3 regions of the Paraliobacillus zengyii genome follow, and region 1 is predicted to be linked to each of the others. Evidence: riboswitches for the same ligand, from Rfam matches in the RefSeq annotation. Region 1 holds a riboswitch; each other region holds the start of a gene.
The links. Region 1 has a riboswitch for cyclic di-GMP ahead of DM447_RS10035 (HD-GYP domain-containing protein). Riboswitches for the same ligand answer to the same signal wherever they lie in the genome.
Positions count from the first base shown of each region.

Region 2: linked by a shared signal. The riboswitch ahead of DM447_RS15060 (putative bifunctional diguanylate cyclase/phosphodiesterase) and the one ahead of DM447_RS10035 (HD-GYP domain-containing protein) in region 1 are both predicted to bind cyclic di-GMP.
Region 3: linked by a shared signal. The riboswitch ahead of DM447_RS15125 (DUF5667 domain-containing protein) and the one ahead of DM447_RS10035 (HD-GYP domain-containing protein) in region 1 are both predicted to bind cyclic di-GMP.

Region 1 is NZ_CP029797.1:1,984,108-1,990,442, forward strand. It holds gene DM447_RS10010 (DUF5412 family protein) at 157-672, shown strand; partial or broken gene DM447_RS18675 (DUF5613 domain-containing protein) at 886-1,005, shown strand; gene DM447_RS18545 (GNAT family N-acetyltransferase) at 985-1,476, shown strand; gene DM447_RS10020 (LURP-one-related/scramblase family protein) at 1,575-2,072, shown strand; gene DM447_RS10025 (alpha/beta hydrolase) at 2,097-2,879, shown strand; gene DM447_RS10030 (hypothetical protein) at 2,965-3,528, opposite strand; cyclic di-GMP riboswitch class I at 3,748-3,844, shown strand; gene DM447_RS10035 (HD-GYP domain-containing protein) at 3,976-4,959, shown strand; gene DM447_RS10040 (YpzI family protein) at 5,019-5,156, shown strand; gene DM447_RS10045 (DUF975 family protein) at 5,349-6,116, shown strand; gene DM447_RS10050 (hypothetical protein) at 6,219-6,335, shown strand, end outside.
Region 2 is NZ_CP029797.1:2,999,544-3,005,878, forward strand. It holds gene DM447_RS15060 (putative bifunctional diguanylate cyclase/phosphodiesterase) at 1-1,295, opposite strand, end outside; cyclic di-GMP riboswitch class I at 1,387-1,468, opposite strand; gene DM447_RS15065 (iron-sulfur cluster assembly accessory protein) at 1,660-1,965, shown strand; gene DM447_RS15070 (SCO7613 C-terminal domain-containing membrane protein) at 2,044-5,484, opposite strand; gene DM447_RS15075 (BCCT family transporter) at 5,805-6,335, opposite strand, start outside.
Region 3 is NZ_CP029797.1:3,015,785-3,022,119, forward strand. It holds gene DM447_RS15115 (anti-sigma-I factor RsgI family protein) at 1-836, opposite strand, end outside; partial or broken gene DM447_RS18870 (anti-sigma factor domain-containing protein) at 948-1,073, opposite strand; gene DM447_RS15120 (sigma factor) at 1,070-1,798, opposite strand; gene DM447_RS15125 (DUF5667 domain-containing protein) at 1,977-3,359, opposite strand; cyclic di-GMP riboswitch class I at 3,416-3,503, opposite strand; gene DM447_RS15130 (PilZ domain-containing protein) at 3,697-4,071, opposite strand; gene DM447_RS15135 (aspartate/glutamate racemase family protein) at 4,541-5,236, opposite strand; gene DM447_RS15140 (tellurite resistance/C4-dicarboxylate transporter family protein) at 5,410-6,335, opposite strand, start outside.

The DNA of each region.
Region 1 (6,335 bases):
AAAAACAAGTTATTTTAGTCGATGGAAAACATATGAAATCTACAGTTAGTTGTCATTATATGTTAAAATATGTATAGACGTTTTATGCATTTAGTTAAAAATTACTAACCTATTAATTGAGTTAGGGGGAAGTGCTGTGGAGAGAACCTATAATTTATGGCATTTTATTTAATATTATTATGTATTGGTTTGTCTCTCTACTCACTATATTCTAATATCAGCAACGCTTGGAGAATTGCACCATCAAATTATGTACTTCTTTTAGTTAGTATCATTGCATTTATTTTTGGAGTTATAGGATTCAAAGATAACAGGCACTGGAAGAGTAAAACAAGAAGTTGGTTGACTCTAATTTTATCTATATTGTTTTCGTTAGCTATTTTCTATGTGATATTATTATCGTCACTTTTATCTTCAATGGGAGTAAATGAACAGATTAAAACAGTTAGTTCTCCCGATGAGAATTACACCATTGATTTTTATTTTTATGATGCAGGAGCATCAGGATCATTCGGAATAAGAGGCGAACTAAACGGACCATTATGGTTTAAAAAAAGAATTTTCCTTCAAAGCGGAACAGAAGAAGTAACTGTTAAATGGGAAAGCAATAAGATAGTGGTAATTAATGATCAGACGCTAGATTTAGATAAAGGAGATACTTTTCGTTATTAGAACTTTTTAATTTAGTGACATGAATTATAAAGAAGGAGAATATGAATGGACCAAATAACATTTGAAGATATATACACACTTGGAAAAATCGTAACCGAAAATGCTCATTATAAACACTATCATTATGCATAGATGTTAATCAGGTATGATAGTAATTTCATTGAATTTAAAAATTCACCTTCTTTAAGTAAATTTTAAGAGGCAGAAAAATACTTAAGGGAATTTCACCTGAGACAAGGCCAAAAACATGTAAAATTTTATTTTCCTGCTAATACAAAGCCTACCGCAGAACTCCTTGCACAACTGAATGATATGGGTTATGAAATAGGGTCTCTAGAACTATATACTATTCAACCGAAGCACTTTCCTTCTTTGAGAAACAACACAGATATAGATATTCAAGTAGTGACAGGTGAAAATTTAGAAGTTCTTCTTCATCTACAATATCAGTTTGACCTTAACTTTGGAAGTGAGTTTGCAAAACAAAAAGCTGATCTTATAAAACGTCAATTTGAAGAGGAACATATTCATCAAGTTTTAGCTTTTTATAAAGGAGCTCCAGCAGGTTGTGTAGATGTTATTATTTCTAATGAAACAACAGAAATCGATAATCTTACTGTTGTCGAATCGTTTCGGAATAGAGGAATAGGCAGCAGATTACAAGAATTTGTAATGAAGACATTCCCTGATAAGACTGTCATATTAGTGGCTGACGGTGAAGATACGCCTAAAGAAATGTACTTAAAACAAAACTATAAGTATCGTGATTTTAAATATGAAGCACAAAAAATATATCAAGATTAGATTTTAATGAATTTTATAAGAAACCAGGAATTTTGCCACATTTGTCGAAAAGGTAACTAATGAACACCAAATTACTTTAAAAAGAAAGCGAGGCTTATATGAAAAAACTATATATTAAGCAAAAAGTTTTTAGTTTGGGTGGTAATTTCACTGTTAAGGACGAATTTGAACAAGATAAGTATGTGATAAAAGGAAGTTTCCTTTCCATTCCAAAAACTTTTACTATCAAAGATACCTCTGAAAATGAAATTGGTACAATAACAAAGAAGGTATTTAGTCTAATGCCGAAATTTTTCGTTCAGGTTGATGGAAAAGATGTTGTTACTATTAAAAAGGAATTTTCTTTTTTAAAATCACGCTATCAAATTGAAGGGCAAGATATTTCAGTACGTGGTGACTGGTGGGACAAAAAATTTGATATAGTGAGCAATGGCGAAATAGTAGGCCAAGTTACCGAAAAATGGTTATCATGGGGCGACACCTATGAGGTAAACGTTAACGACGAATCACTAGAACATATAATTATTTCATTAGTTATAGCGATTGACTTTGTCAAACAAGAAGAAAGCACCGTAGCAACAAATGCGGGTAATTAATTACAACAGAGGGGGCAGAAGAAGATGCTGTTAGCACTATATAATGTAGATAAACAGTTACATACAATAGATGAAACGGTCCCTAGCTTGACACCATATTTATTAAAACAACAGAATCCAACACCAGTTATAATTGTATGCCCAGGTGGTGGGTATACACATCGTGCAGAACACGAGGGAACACCTATTGCAGAATGGCTCAATGAAATTGGAATAGCAGCAGTAGTATTACATTACAGAATAGCTCCTCATCAACACCCGACTCCGTTAAATGACGCTAAACGAGCTATTCGCACTGTTAGACATCATGCTAGCGAATGGAATATAGACCCAGATCGAGTCGGTATATTAGGTTTTTCTGCAGGCGGGCATTTGGCAGCTTCCGCTAGTATTCATTACGACGAGGGTAATCCTGAGGCGGATGATGCCATTGAACATCAAAGCAGTCGTCCTAATCTAATGGTACTATGTTATCCTGTTATTTCGATGGGTGAATTTACGCATGAAGGTAGTAAGCAGGCTTTACTTGGCGAACAGCCTAATTCTTCTTTAGTGGAACTTATGTCATTGGAAGACCATGTAACAACTGATACACCACCTGCTTTTTTATGGCATACAGCAGATGATGGCGCCGTTCCAGTAGAGAACAGTCTACAGTTTGCTAGTGCTTTAAGTAGAAAAAAAGTTCCTTATGCGTTGCATGTTTTTGAAAGTGGTCGACATGGACTTGGACTTGCGAACGATCTGAAAGATGTCAGTTGGTGGACATCTGTTTGTGAAATGTGGCTAAGAAAAAGGGGATTTTAAAACACAAGTAAAAAGTAAACATAATCTGAATTTCTGTATACTTTAATATAAAATGTTAATCTGAATTTTCTAGGGAATGATGACATTATTTAGGTCTACTCCCTAGTTTTCTCACTATTTTCGTCATCCAATAAGCACTAATCGCTATAACCAAATCAACAAGTAACAGATAAAATGAATTCATTCCTTTATCAAATTTTAATAATCCTACCTTATCTTCAATAATTGCTAATCCAAACGCAAAAAGAATACTTAATAGTAAGATGTATAAATAAAAACTCTTCTTATCATTCGTACAATACTGGTATATAAGTAAAAAAGCTACTGGTAGTGCGGAAGCAGTCATGCTTAGTGCATAGGGGATAAACGGTGTAAGAAAATAGGTGTGAACGAAAAAACCGTGACGCGATAATATAATTTCTGCGTATGTCCAGAGCATATGTACTGTATAACCAAAGAAAAAAACTTCAAAAATTCGTTTGCGATCCACTTTAAAATAAAGAAGAACCAAGGGTGATAAAAAGAAAAGAACAACTATCCAGAATTGCCATGTTCCAAAGCTTGAATAGGCATGCCAATACGAACGGAAAAGTTCATTTAACGCTTCGTTCTTATCATATATATTCTCCCAGTACGTTTGATATTCCATGAAGAGCCCTCCTATAGTAGCAATAGTATTTTCTTATTTTGTGACGTTAAGTGCAATCTATACCGAAAAGAATTAAACCTTAGTTTAATTTAACTGCATTCTTTAGCTTAAAAATATACAATAGCCTTTTTCGTCGAAATATGTTGAATTATAATTAAAAATAAGCTATTCTTAAAACAATACTAAAGTACTAATAAAAGGTGTTACTTAAATAGAATATCACGAAAAAGGCAAACTATTTGAAAGAATAGGACGCAAAGTCATGGGTCTAAGGTATGGATTTATCTTCATTACTATTGATCGCCAGACCACCAAATTACATTTACAGTTATTTTGGCTATACATTTATTTGTGATAGCTTTTTTTATACTCTTTTATCGAACTACTAATAGTTATGAGTAGAACTATGTTAATTAGTATTTATAGATTATAAAAAGAGGTGTAAACATGAGACTAATCAGTATCTCAGACTATGACAACAAAAGTATGGTACTTGCCAAGCCAATATATGATTCGAGCAAACGTGTTTTACTTGCAACTGGTAGAACGATCGATCCTAAAATACAATCTAGACTAGAAAACATGGGCATTAATTTTCTTTTTATAGAGGATGAGGTTTCTAAAGGAATTACAATTGAAGATATGCTCGATATGCCAACATGGACAGACGCCATTCAAGCAGTTAAAACCTTTTATGAACATGCGACGCAAAAAAGCACGCCGGAATTAAAACCTATTCAGCAAGTAGCAGGCATATTGCTTAAAGAAGTAAAGCATAGACCAACACTTATACTTATTCCATCGGGAACAATGACAAAGGAATTACAGCCTTATGCACATGCAGTTAATGTCACCATTCTGGCTTTATTGACTGCCAAAGAAATGGGCTATAATGACTTAAAACTTAGGGATCTAGCAATTGGTTCCTTATTACATGATATAGGTAAAGCAATTGATACAGATGAACAGAAACATCCTGATTCAGGCTTCCAATTATTGCGAACAATTAGTCAGTTTAGTATTGTATCAGCTCATATTGCCTATCAGCATCATGAAACATTAGACGGAAAGGGTTTTCCACGTCAAATAAAGGATAATGATTTTCTAGAAATTGCTCAAATTTGCGCTGTTGCAAACCGCTATGATAATTTAATTGTAAAAAAAAAGCTTCCACCACATGATGCTATGGAAGCAATTATGGCTATGTCAGATCGTTTGTATTCGCACAAAATTGTTACAGCTTTTAGTCAATCCATTTCTACTTACCCACCAGGAACGAAAGTACTGATCAATCATAATCAACCAGCAATTGTTACTGAAATAAACAAACATTTTCATCGACCAATGATAAAAATACTTGCGACTGAAAAAGTGATTGATCTAATTGATAATCCTACGTTTATGATAAAACCATTTGAATCAGCAGTATAGATTACTCTCCGAATAATTTCACTTTAAACGATCCATGTTAGCATTAGGAGGTGTTTAAAGTGGGAAAAGACCGTCAAGAAAAGAAATTAAGAGAAAGTGGACGTGTTGAATCTGATCGAGATCAAGATCTAAGTAAAGCAGGAGCAACTAAAATGTCTAGCCCTGAAGAAGGCAGAAAATTGAACGATGGGAAATAAGGCAGCATAGTATCAAAAAATAGATTTTGAAGAACACTTTTCTTTTTTTAGAAAAGTGTTCTTTATTATATGAAAAATAAAAAAATTAAAAGAGGAATCTAAATTGATTGGATATTTATGTTAAAATAAATATAACTTTGTGGTAAGAGATTACAAAAGTTAATACTAATTTTTTTGTTGAAGGAGAGTTTTATGATTCAAAACGTTTTTAAAGAAGCGATGACAATACTTAGTAATAATTGGTTGAAGATTATCGGAATGGTTCTTCTAACTTATTTTATCAAGCTTTTACTTGGAACAGTGCCTATTCAGGGATCTGTAAGTATTAGAATGGATCCATTAGCAGTATCAAGTTTAGACTCAATACAGTCATTACTAATAGGACCATTAGTAAATAGCATATTGTTTTTTATACTTCTTCAATACATTATCCTAACCAAAAACACGATGAGAAAAAGGTTTTTGACCGCTATCACTTATCCATTTCGAAACGCGCGCTTGCTCTATAAAGGACTTATTGTCTTAATCATTTCAAATTTCCTACTGTATCTTATCGGAATGTTAGCTATATATACAGTAATTATATTTCTTGCAATTATTCCAGTTGGGTTAAATTTAGGAACAGGTTCGATAATAGCTGGTTTTATAATTCTATATGGTATTCTTTTTTGGCTTTATTTAGGTACTTCACAAGCGCTGTATTTGTTACATGATGACCCTAAGCTTGGTATCTTTAGAAGTGTTAAACAAAGTTTCTCCTTAATGAAAGGTAATAGATGGTCCTTATTCGGATTATTTTTATTAACAGGCTTAGGGTTTATCATCGGCATACTACTATTACTAGTTGGAGCAATATTTAGCATCGTGGTATACGAAGTTGCTCGCTTAGCTTTTTACAGAGAACTGTTACGCAAAAAACGAAAGAAAGAATGGCAGGATAAAGTTCAGAGAGTAGACTAGTTGATGTTAACTTATCCCATTAAATGTTTAATGTGCAAAAATATTGCGAGTTGTTATTTTTAGAAACATAGATAAACTAATAATCTAAAGGAAGTTATTTTTATGAAAAATAAATTAACAGGTTACATAGTTCTTATTATTGCTATAATCTCTATTATAAGCTTTGGATTATATAAGTGGTTTATTGACAGTCAATTAAGAACTGATACATTTATTTAT
Region 2 (6,335 bases), 1.0 Mb from region 1:
AAAACACACAACAAGTTATCGGCAATATGGCTACAATCCTTTTGATTCTGACCTGGCAAAATAACAACAAACTCGTCTCCCCCAACTCGATAAACATCTGCCGTACTGCTTAATACTTTTCTTAATCTGTCTGAGGCTATTTGTAAGACACGATCTCCAATTTGGTGTCCTAATGTATCATTAATACTCTTAAAGCGATCTAAATCCATTAACAATAACGCCAACGGTTTATTAGATTCTTTAGCCTTTTCCATCATCGATCCTAGATCTTCAATAAAGGAAGCTCTATTTTTCAAACCTGTTAATGTATCATGATAAGCTAAGTTTCTATACTCACTTACTAACTTACTGTTTTTTCGCATAACTACTAGTTGGCGACCAATAATCATGAAAAAGGTAACACTTAATCCTATACTTAACGCATTAAGTTCCCAATTATAACTTTGTGTTACGAGGATTAATAATGTAATCGCACTAATATAAGGTAAGGCATTTTCTCTGTTGTTAAAGTAATTAATGACTTTCCAATCTAACTCTGTTGTATTTGAATGCACGAATTTCCCTGAGACACCAATCATTAATAAAGCGAAAAACCAAACAACATCCACAAGACTTCCAATCTGATATCCTCCCATTACATTTAAATACGTATAGTATATATCAGCAACTACTTGAAAAAAGAAGCCAGCAATTATAAAGATCATGATCTCCTTTTCTTTAGAATTATGTGATAGGAAATATAAATTTGAAATCGCAAACAAAATACTAATACTGCAAATTAGGTAAAGTAAGGTGACCACCGTGCCAAATATCTCTTCTCCTTGAGCAACTAGAATTGGACTCATTAAATAATACGCACTGACTGAAGTTGTAAAAGTCATAAAAACCACTACGGTAAATAAATAGGGAGTAGTAGAAATAGTTGTTTTAATAACCCTAATTTTATAAAGTAACCCAATTAGAAAACAAATATAAGCTAGTAACCATAATAAAAAAGATGCTTCAGGATACTTCATAGAATCCAGTGTTAGGAAAGCTACCAACCAATTAATACTAGAAACTGTATGAAAAAATAGACCGATACTTAAAATCAGCCAAAAATACCTTTGTTTATCAGTAGTAATACGATATGCTTTGTTTAACCAAAATAAAGCAATAATTCCGAGTATAGCTTGTAGACTAATAGTAAGAAAAGAACGTAGCCAATCATGATCCTGTAAAAGTAACAAGACAATATAATAACTAAAAGCTATACTAAAAGCGGATAAAATCGCTTTTCGTTTAGAGGAAAACATCGCACTTCACCCCGATCCAGATAGTCACAACATACATAAAAAGGCTATTCCCAATGGAAATAACCTTAGAATTACCAGTTATCGTTGCCCATTTGGTAACACAGCCACCATAGTTTTCCCTTAGGCCTGTTACTTTGCGTCCTTATTTTTCAATAAGTTTGCCTTTTCAATGCAGAAGTTCATTTTTATAATATAGTTCGATTGTATCATAAATAAGCAGCCTATGCGGTACTTTATAACTATAATTTGACTTCAAACAAAATATTTCCCATAAAATTCACTGTATTAAATAGTTGGTTTATGCAAATCACTTTATTTTTTTCTTTAACACGGTAATAATAGATATAGAAATGAGGTGTCGAACATGCAATGTAAAATGAATCGCAATGCTGCAAAAATACTTAGAGGTTGGTTGGAAAGTGATGGTGCAGAAGGAAAAATGGTTCGTGTATATGTAACGGAGATGCACGGAAATCATGCGCACTATGACGTGATGTTAGATACACCGACAGAACATGATGAAATTGTTAAAACGGATAAAGATATCGATGTATTACTAGATGCTAGAGAAGACTTTTTAGATGGCGTCTGGATTCAATATTTCTTTGTTCCACAAGAAGGATTTGCTATAAGTAACTCATCTAAAGGCTTACCGCCACATCATCATTAAAAAACACGCGTCTATCCATTATTCAGATGATAGACGCGTGTTTTTCTCACTAATAAAAAATTTCTATTTTTGATGACGTTAATTCCATTCCTTGAATTTCGAGACTAGTTTTTTCACTTTCTTTACTAGCCTTCCCTCTTCTTTTCTTTGCTTTTGCCACTCGTTATAGCTTGCTATACCAATTAATAGGAAACCTGCAAGTAATAGATACGCCCACCAAGGCATATTGCCCCAATATGGTTTAGTCTGATAGATCACATTAAAGAGAAGTGTACCAAACCCAATAAAAAAGTAAGATTTAATTTGAAATTGAGCTCCTATCACTAAAGATAGTAAGGAAAGAACTCCGACAATTAAAGCATCCCATATCGTATTACTCGAAATTGCATCCATTACTAAAATGACGGTCACTAACAATAAAGAGAGCGATTGAATAGGTGACATTATGTTTTTATAGTTTTTCCAAGTCTTCAGACTCAAAATAATTGCTAAGACAAGAACAGGTAAAACCCTAAATTCCGTATGAAAAAGTTCCGAAATAAAAGAGAGATATTCCTCTATAATAGAATAATAAGTTGGCAGAAAACTAACCAAACCTAATGTGACAATAGCTTTCTGCGCTATGTGATATTGAAACCTTCTCACTTGCGCAAATAGCCATATCGTTAGTAACACATATGGAATAATCTGTATCCAAACACTATTAAATGTTTGAAGAAAAGTGAAAGAATAACCAAGATAAAATACAGCTACAATAGAATACCAATCAATATAGCGACTTTCTTCATTCCATTGGTACAGGCTCTTAAACAAGATTTTCCCTGCAATAAATAGAATAAAAAAACTAGCCAAACTAATTAAAAACAACTGAGTATCTTGATACAAATAGCGTTGTTGTTCCCAAATGCCTAACGATAATGTTAAAGGAATCACTAAACCAACAAACCACTTTCTCCTGTGTAAAAAGTAAACATTAAGAAGTACATAAGATAGAACGGATAAAACCCCTCCTAATGAATTAACTTCGTATACGCTAAGAATCGTATATAAACCGTAGTTAGAAAAAGGAATAATATACCATTCCATTCTTTCCTTCCAAGTCTTATTTACAACGAACCATCCTACAAAGAATAGAATGCTAGACCAAAACCAATAGTAACCTTGTGAGACATTTTCAAATAAATTATAATACGGAACGGTCGTAATTAGAATAAATGTAACCAAAGTCAAAGCTGCATAAAGAAATAGCTTGATCGTCCATTCTTTTTTCTTCATTAACATACTATATATATAAACACCCAACGGAACAAACAAGAATAGTGGATTTATCATTTGCGAAAAAGCTTGATCAATCAAAATAACTAACATTACATTCAATTGAATAACCTGTGCAATCCAAAAAAAGTATGGTTTTAATGCAGGAAGACGTTTTCCTTGCCACCCTTCCACGACAAGTAAGACCAATGGGCCAAACAAAAGAAAAATTACAATAGAATCAAAATCTTGAATTGAAAAAGTGCTTAGTAAAGAAGCGTAAAAGCAAAAAGTAGTGATTGCTACAAGAAACCATAATGCGTCCAGTTTTGTCTGTCTTACTAACCAGATAAATACACCAATACCTACTAAGAGTAAGACAGGCCGAATAAAGGTCGTATCAATCGTAGAGAGACCGACAAGAGACGATAATCCAAATAGATAACTACCTTGACCTATATAAAAGGCAGCTTTAGCTAATCCAGTTTTCTTGTATCTTCGCCAAATTAAACTAACGAACAGTAGGATAAGTGATGAAATCGCAATATGAAATGGAAGATCTAAATAGACGGTGTATCCTGAAATCAGCTCTCCAATCTTTGGATTTAAGCAATACAAAGCAAACAACCAACTGACTCCATTCGTCCACTTCGCTATTTCTCTTTCTATGTTATTTTTGCTAGAAACAACAAACAATGCACTAAGACCGAATAATGTATACATAAGTGAAGCCTGTATAAGTGGTCCAAAAAGAGTTGCATACATCATGGAAGCTACCATTGCAGCAACAGACAAATAGAAAACACTTCTTTTTATCGGCAACAAAAATACAATTCGGTCACCTATACCAATTAATATAAATAGCAGCATAGCATAAAAAAATAGAAACAAATCCATTCTGATACCTATCAAATAATCAAGTAATATATCTCCAAGTTGCAAACCAAATGTGTATAGAAAAATTGTCGCTAACCAGCTGAAAATTACTCGATTGGTTATATAAGATAAATAGGTATAGGTAAAAGTAATAACCAAGTAAGCAGCTAATAAAATCAAAGAGTCCTCATTTGTTCTTATAACAATCCCTTGGTAACTAATATAAATAAAAGCAAAAAATGAAATTACAGCGCTGGTATAGCGAAACATGTGTGATATAAATACATCACTTTTTACGATTTGTGCAAAAACCAGATAAAATACACCAATCAATCCATAAACAATTAAATCAATGGAACCTAGCCAAGAGGATTCTGTTAATTGATAAGCACCATATGCAAATAATGCAGAGAATACAAATTGATATTCTTTTGTGTTATAAACAAACACCATTGCAATATAAATTGTGGCGGTTAATAGAATATTGAAACTGTAAAAAAGCGATTGTTCAAAAATTACTAACATCAGTAATGTTGACACAATTAAATTCAACTGTGCATACTTAGGCAGTTCTTTTACAAATAACGTTACTTTAGGAGCCCTACGATAATGGTGATATAAGTATAAAAGTAACGCGTTGAACACCATTATCAATAGGTAGAAAACATCGACAGATACCGGAGTAAATCCAATAAGAAAACCTACTGAAAAGGTTAAAAACAAATATGAAATCCAGACAAATAATCTAGAACGATGTTTCCAAGCATTCCGCACATATAATGGTAAAGGAATTAGATTACCCATTGCACCTAATAAAAATCTTCCCTCCCCTCTTAACGACAAGTAATCTCCAAACAAACTAAAGTATCCAATTGCCACAATTGCAATCGGTATTAATAAACTTCCTAACGTTAAAAAAGCAAAAGCTGTTTTATCTATTTTTAAAAACTTAGATGAAATCCCGCTCAAAGCTAAGAAAAATACAGAAACACATGATAATACGAGTACTTTTAATAATGGCCCCATTTGCGCCCATGTACTTGTAGCTACAACTAAACCACTAATAAGTAAAAAGATAACACCTAGTATTAACAACCAAATAATATTTCGTTCTCTCACTTCTTCCTTTCCTTTTACTACTTTTGCAGGTTTCTCTTTTGGTTGTTTCTCTGATTTTGTAATTGTTTTTTTCTGATTCATATTTGGCGCTATATCTTTCTGGATAAGTCGTTCTTTCTTCTCTGTCTTCTGCAGTTGGTAGTTTTGATGTTTTTTATAAGCATCCATAATATGTATGAATTCTTCCTCATCAATTAATCCCTGATCTGATAATGCTCGCATTTCTTCTCTTACAATCTTTTCGCGATCTGATCTAGAAAAATCTTTCATTACTTCACCCCACTAAACACATTTATATTCAGGGTTATGGTAACCTATAAAACGTGAAAACTCAACCTGTTTTTTCCAATTATGGTTATGCCATAATTTCTAAACCAAAATAAACACATACGATATGACACTATCTTATTTCCCCGGAAATAAACCGACATAGAAATACAAATTATCTAGAAGAATTAAATGTAAGATCTTTAGCATACTTTCTAGCGATTTCAATCGACGGTCTTTCGAACAGTTATGCCAGAATAAAAAAAACTCTCTAATTATATGCACTGAACTTTGCACAATTAGAGAGTGAGACATAAACTATTTTACTTTTTACTTTTACTAGCCATTACAATATTCTGTTCAACAGCTAATTTACGTGCAACCTGTACTGCACCCCATAGTGTTGGTAACATAATAATTGATACAGGTACTGCGGTAACAACAATAGAGTTTTGAATAGCAGATACACTATTCTCTCCAATCGCAAGTAGCATAATTGACATTAATCCAAAAATCAACACCCAGAATACGCGAATAAGTCTGCTTGGATGATCTGTACCAGTTAAGGATACTGCAACTGTATAGGATATTGAATCCACTGTTGTAGAAACAAACACTAATGTAACAAGTAAGAATCCTACTGCTAAAAAGAACCCTAATGGCAATGAATCCATAATTGCCATTACTACTGCAGGCATTCCACCTTCAGCAAGTGGTCCAGAAATTGAACCAGGGACATCTAATTCAGCTTTAATTCCTGTTCCTCCAACAACTGTAAACCAAAAGTTAGTTACTAGTGGAGCGATTATAGAAACAGCAATTACTAATTCTCGAATTGTTCTACCTCGTGATAT
Region 3 (6,335 bases), 1.0 Mb from region 1:
TTCTCTGAATCTACTTCAGTCTTATCCTTCTTTATAACCTGCATTTCTTTCTTGTCAGCTTGTTGTTCCTTTTTCTCTTTAGCTTTTTCACTCTTTTTAATTTCCTTAGTTACTTTCTCTGTTTTAGGTTTGTTAACTTCAACAGGCTTCTTTTCTTCTTTTTTCGCTTCAGTCAATTTATCTTGTCTATTAGACTCTACTTTGTCCGGCTTATTAACTTGTTGATCTTCCCTTTTAATTTGGCTATTAGTAATATCATTTTTAGCCTTTTCAATCTTTGTTGAACTATTTTTATTTGCTTTTTCTATTTCAACACTTTTCTTTTTTTCACTATCTATTTGTTCCTTCTTAATATCCTCATTAACTTTAGTAATAGAATTATCGCTTAGCTCTTCGGGCTGTACTTCTATTCCTTGTATCTCTTGGTTATATAACTGTAACTTATTTATTGATAGATTCGCTTCTCTAGCATCTTCCACTAGTTCTTTACTGCCATTTTTAACTTGAACAGTCGCAGTTGTTGCATTCGTAATTAAAGATTGATCAATAGTTTCTTTTACTTTATTGATATCCACGTCATTTTTTTCCGTTAAAGAAACAACTGTTACATCTACCTGGGCGTTTTCACTTTTCAAGTAATCTCCTTTTACAGCAGCAGTAATTATTTCTTCTAAAACAATGTCAATCTGCTTATATTTGTATGCAATGGAATCCATAACAAGTTGTCCATCCTCATTTAGGGAATTCACCTTTGTTACATTAAGGTCAGCATCTGTGTAAATTTCAATACTTGGATTGATATCTATAGCAAAAAGATACGATTCATCTTTTGTCATAAATGTACTTATATAATAACTCATAACTGTTAAAAACAATATAGCTACAAGGGATAAATATTTCTTGATAATCTCGCCTTTTGGGAACTGCTTCTCACTAATAGTATATGAATCTCCTAGTTGTGGAAATTCATTCTTTGAACGCGGCATGTTTTTAAAGTTACCATCCTTACACAAGATTGTAATATAGTGTGCAGTGACTTTTATAACGACTCCATTAAACCGGTTTGACCTCATGATTTCCCCTCATTTCCGAATGTTACTTGTATATAGGCAGATAGTTGTCGCCATTCTGGATGCAGTCGTACAACAACCAAAGCCACGATATACTTCCTATGTCTCTCAACCGTTTTTAATCGATGACCAGACACTTCTATAAATCTAGTAACAGGAAAACGTTTTTTTTTTAAAAAGAAATCTACTAACTCTGGATTTTGAATAAAATCATTCGCAATTGTAATCAAGTTTGCTTTCGTTTTCCGATGTGTAGGGGAACATGCTTCCAATTCTTCAAATTCAATGTTGAATTGTTTTAAGATTTCGCTTAATTCCAGAATTTCTTCCACTAATTCTCTTTGTTGAAGATGTTGGTGATACGTATCCATAGAATGATCAACATCATAAACAGTTACTGAATCCTCACTATTAATTGATTCTACTTCTAATGGTATATGTTTTAGCTTAGTTTCTCGACGAAAGTAGTCTATTAACTCTCGTTTAATAAGTAAATATACATAATTTAGAAAGCTTTTATTAGCGCAACTATCATATGTGTCAATTGCGCGATCAAATGCTAGTAATCCTAGACTAGACTCTTCATCACTCCACGTGATAAATCTTTTACAAACATGTCCAACTGTATTGATAATATAGGGTTTATGATGATTAATTAATTTCTCTCTAGCAATGTCATCACCATTTGATGCAGCTTTTATATAGTGATTCACTTCAGTTTCATGCACCCTATTCACCCCTCAATCATCAGTCATTTGAACTCTAAGCATACGATTTTTTTATGTATAGGTAAATAACCAAAACTTGTCTATTCATATATTTGAATCTATCATCTAAATCTTCTTACTTATAAGAACAATATAATAGACTTAAGGAGCCCTAAAATAGGGCTCCTTCATTTTACCTTTAGTCTTCTTTGTTTTGTTTTCCTTTTGCTGCCTCTTTAGCTTTATCAGCTTGTTCTTTCTTCTCTTCTTTCAATTTCTCTTTCGCTTCTTTTGCCTCTTCTCTCGCTTGCTCTGCTGCTTCTTTTGCGGCTTCTCTCGCTTGTTCTGCTGCTTCTTTTTCTAATACTTTTAGTCTTTCTTTCTCTTTTTTAGCTTCTTCTTTTGCTTGTTGTTTCGCTTCTTTCTCTAACTCTTTTAATCTTGCTTTTTCTTCTTTAGCTGCCTGTTTCTCAGCCTCTGCAACTTCAGTAGCTACTTTGGACAATTCGTTTGTTTCTTCTTTTCTTTCGTTTTCTACCTCATCTTCAACCACTTCTTCTGTGTTCTCTGATGTTGTTTCCTCTATTAATTCATTTTCAGTCTCTTCTATCGTTTCAACTATCGTGTCGTTTGCCTCATCTTGTGTTGTTTCATCAGAAACTACTTCTATTTCTGTTTCATCCACAACCGCTTTATCTTCAACCGTCAATTCATCATATGTGACGTTAAAATCTAGTTTCTTTATATCAAGGTTTGCTAATGAAGTAGATAGTTTCGAGATTGCCTCTTCATCACCAGACGCATTCGCTTCTTCTAGCAATTGCTCCATTTCTTTTTCTTTTTTAGCCATTACCTTTTTCATGATTTGAGAAGGGTGGATATTCAACTCTTTCGCTATTTCACCAAATCCTTTACCTTCTTGTAATAAAGCAATAATTTCTTCCTCTGTTTTACCGCTCTCTTCTGCTAAAGTGACCACTTTAACAATTTGACCAAACCCAAGCTCTTGAGCACGTAATTCCGCAACCTTTTCGGGATCAAGGTCTTTTACAACATTTGCTACTAAATAAGCTTCTTGTTGCCTTTCTTCAAATTCTACTAACTTTTCTTCTTCTATAGTTTCTGTTACTTCCTCTGTTACCGTTGTGGAGTCTTCCAATTCAGTTGCTAATGTTTCTTTGATATCCTCTTCAACTTGTTCATTGGATACAACTTCTGCAACCTCTTCTTGTGCCTTTTCTAATGCAACTAAATATTCCTCAATTAATTCACTCATATATTCTTCTTGCTCTTCATCAACCATTTGTTCTGATTCTGATAAACGTTCTGCTACTATTTGAAGTAAAAGCTCCGATTCCTTTTCTGAATCAGTTGTAAGTAGTAATTGCAAATTTTCTACTGCTTTATCTAAAAAGTAAAAGAAGTTATCTGGTGTTAAACCTGTATCTTCTATTACATCCTCATTGTTCAAGTCCTCAATTTCATTTAATTGACTCGTATCAACTTCTGCATATACAGAATTGCTAGTAAATAATACGCCGACTATCAAAAAACCGGTAGCACATATGTCTTTTATTTTCAAAATAATTCTCTCCCTCACACGAATAATATAATGCCAAAAAACGTATCTATTTCACTTATCGCAACTGGCTGACATAGGCATATTTACCTTTTAGTCCCTCTAGCTTAGCGTCACCACCTTTCAATGGTTTTGCCTTTGTTTTTATTGAAATTAGGAATCTACTATTAATACGTGGAATTATTTTTATTTGAGGGGGTATTTTAAATTTTTTGTCGAAAAATATTAATTAATTAGAATTCAGGATAGCAAAAAGCCTACATCAAATGGTGTAGGCTCTAGAAACATAATTATAAATATTCGATTTCAAATAAATCAAACAATTAATTTAAGAATAAGTTTAATCAATATTACCTTTTACTTTTTTTGAATATATTTTCAATTGTTCTATTAACTCTTTTTTAGCATTTTCTTCAATCATTAGATTAACACCATAATCATTTGTAGTATGGTTTTTTTTCTTCCAAACTATTATCCCTTTAAATTTCATTTCTTGCTTATTTAATTCAAAAGATATGACTAGATGGATCGACTTGTCTGTTTCTGGTATATTCAATTTTGAAGTGAATTTGACCCCTTCTGTACTTATGTCAATTATTTTAGCTTCTCCAGCAGAAGTAGTTACGGAATTCCCATTAATGTTTTCTATTCTAAATAGTGCAGAAATTGGTTGTTCAAAAGCATAACGAAACGCTGTCTCTCTCTTATACTGCATAATCTCCATTCACCTCACGTTCTTAAGTACTTGAGCTGCTTATTTTTTTCAAAAATGGATAAAAATAGTATCATTTCCCGCAGTATCCAATCTTACACCAAAATATAATGAAAGAGGTCAATTCTATAAAATTTTTCGTAGATATTGGTGTCAGCTAAAAAAAATTGATATACAAGTATAATACAAGCAAATTATTGACACCGCAACGAAAAAACGTGATATTTAGTGTTGTTTCGACATTTTATTATTCGATTGTCGATTTTTATTAATTGAGCACTGTGTAGTTTTATTTGGATAATAATAGATCATAAGATAATTCGCCTCAATCACTCAAATTCATTCGAGTTCTAAGTACATTTTCAATTATGTTTAAAAAATTTTAGTATAGCAAAAAGCCTACATCAAAAGGTGTAGGCCCTAGAAAAATAATTATAAATAATCGATTTCAACTAAATTACTTTCTAATCGCTCATCTAAAAATTGTATCTACAATTCGGTTGACATGAATTTCTGTAGTATTAAAAACGGGGATATCCAAATCTTCTCCCTTAATAATCATGGGAAGTTCTGTACAGCCCAAAATTACTCCTTCGATACCTTCCTCTTCTTTCATCCGTTTGATTATGTTCAAATAGTTTATTTTGGTCTCATTATTCACAATCCCATTTTCCAGTTCCGCTACAATCTTACCATGGATATATTGCTGTTCAGATTCCGTTGGTACAGTGACTTTTTTATTCCGTGATGTAAATGGAGATTTAAAAAAGTCATTTTCCATTGTGTATTTCGTTCCGATTAATCCAATATTTTTCAAGCCAAACTCCAAAGTCTTATTATATGTGGCCTCAACAATACTTATCATTGGAATCGGGATTTGTTTTTGGACTTCTTCAAATACAATATGAGGTGTGTTTGCCGAGATTATCGCAAAGTCAGACCCCACGGCGTCCAACTTTTTAACAGCATCAACAAGGTAGTTCGTTAACCCATCTAGTTGCTTGTTATTAATAAATTCAAAAACTTGATACATATTGATGCTATTAATAAACATTTCAGGTAGAACTTCTTTACTTTGCATCCGTTCTTGGTATTTAGCGATGATAGACTGGTAGTAATCAACGGTAGATTCTGGACCTAATCCACCAACAATTCCAACCCTTTTCATATAAAATTCTCCTTTAATTTTTAAATTATTTCTTTTGATAATTATACCATTTAACTTTTAGAAAAGAAAAAGGAGTCAAGCACCAAGATGGAAAAATATCCATCTAATCGTTTGACTCCTATAATCACATGATTTTATGATTTATAGCTTAATTAAATGTACTTTTACTTATTCTAAACCTTAATTGAAACTACTTCTGTTTTTATACCTTTATAGAGATTTATTATAAGAGCACAAAATAAAATTGACCACGCAATAATAGCTATAAACACCGTGATCTTCGGAATGAAACTTAGAAAATCAACTTCAAGTGCCTTTGATAATTGCAATGTACTTGTTGTATACATTGCTAATGGAAACACCATTCCCCATAACTGTGGCTCATAGGATAAAGGGTGGCGATGATAAATATGACGCCATATCATCAGTATGAGTAGTAAGGGAACCCACCAAGTACCTGCAACCCAGAAAAATAAGGTGAAGCCTTTTAAAAAGGATGAAAATACATCTATCAATTCCCAATAGCCTCGGTGTAGTATAAGCGTCGAACCTGCTAGCGTTGTAATAGCAACAGCACCCATGTTAATCCAATATGGTGGCGTTAATGCTGAAAATTTTAATCCTAAAAAAGTAAAGCGATAAAAGATTAATGTAATAATATTTAAATAAAGCATACACCCGAGAAAATACATACACAACGTAAAGAATAGAATAACCTCTCTGCCTGTTTCAACGTGTGGTGATAACAACGTACCAAGTATAGATATCGATTGCGTTGCAACGGTAGCAATTAACCAAGCACCATTGATACCTTCGGCTAAAGCAGGCTTATCTTTACTTATTGTGACTGCAGTAAAAAAGGTATACATAACAATCACCCACAAACAAATTGCAATGAACCAAAGGATCAAAGGTATCACAATAATGTTACCAACAACAATTAGTTGGCTGCCGTACACGCATGTTCCAGCAACTAATGTAAAGAATCCAGGTCCTATAGTATGACTTGTTATATCACTTAATAATTTTTTGAAATATTTACACAAACGTAGCAGTGTCAAAGCCCATAGAACAATATAAGAAACTGTATTGATATATA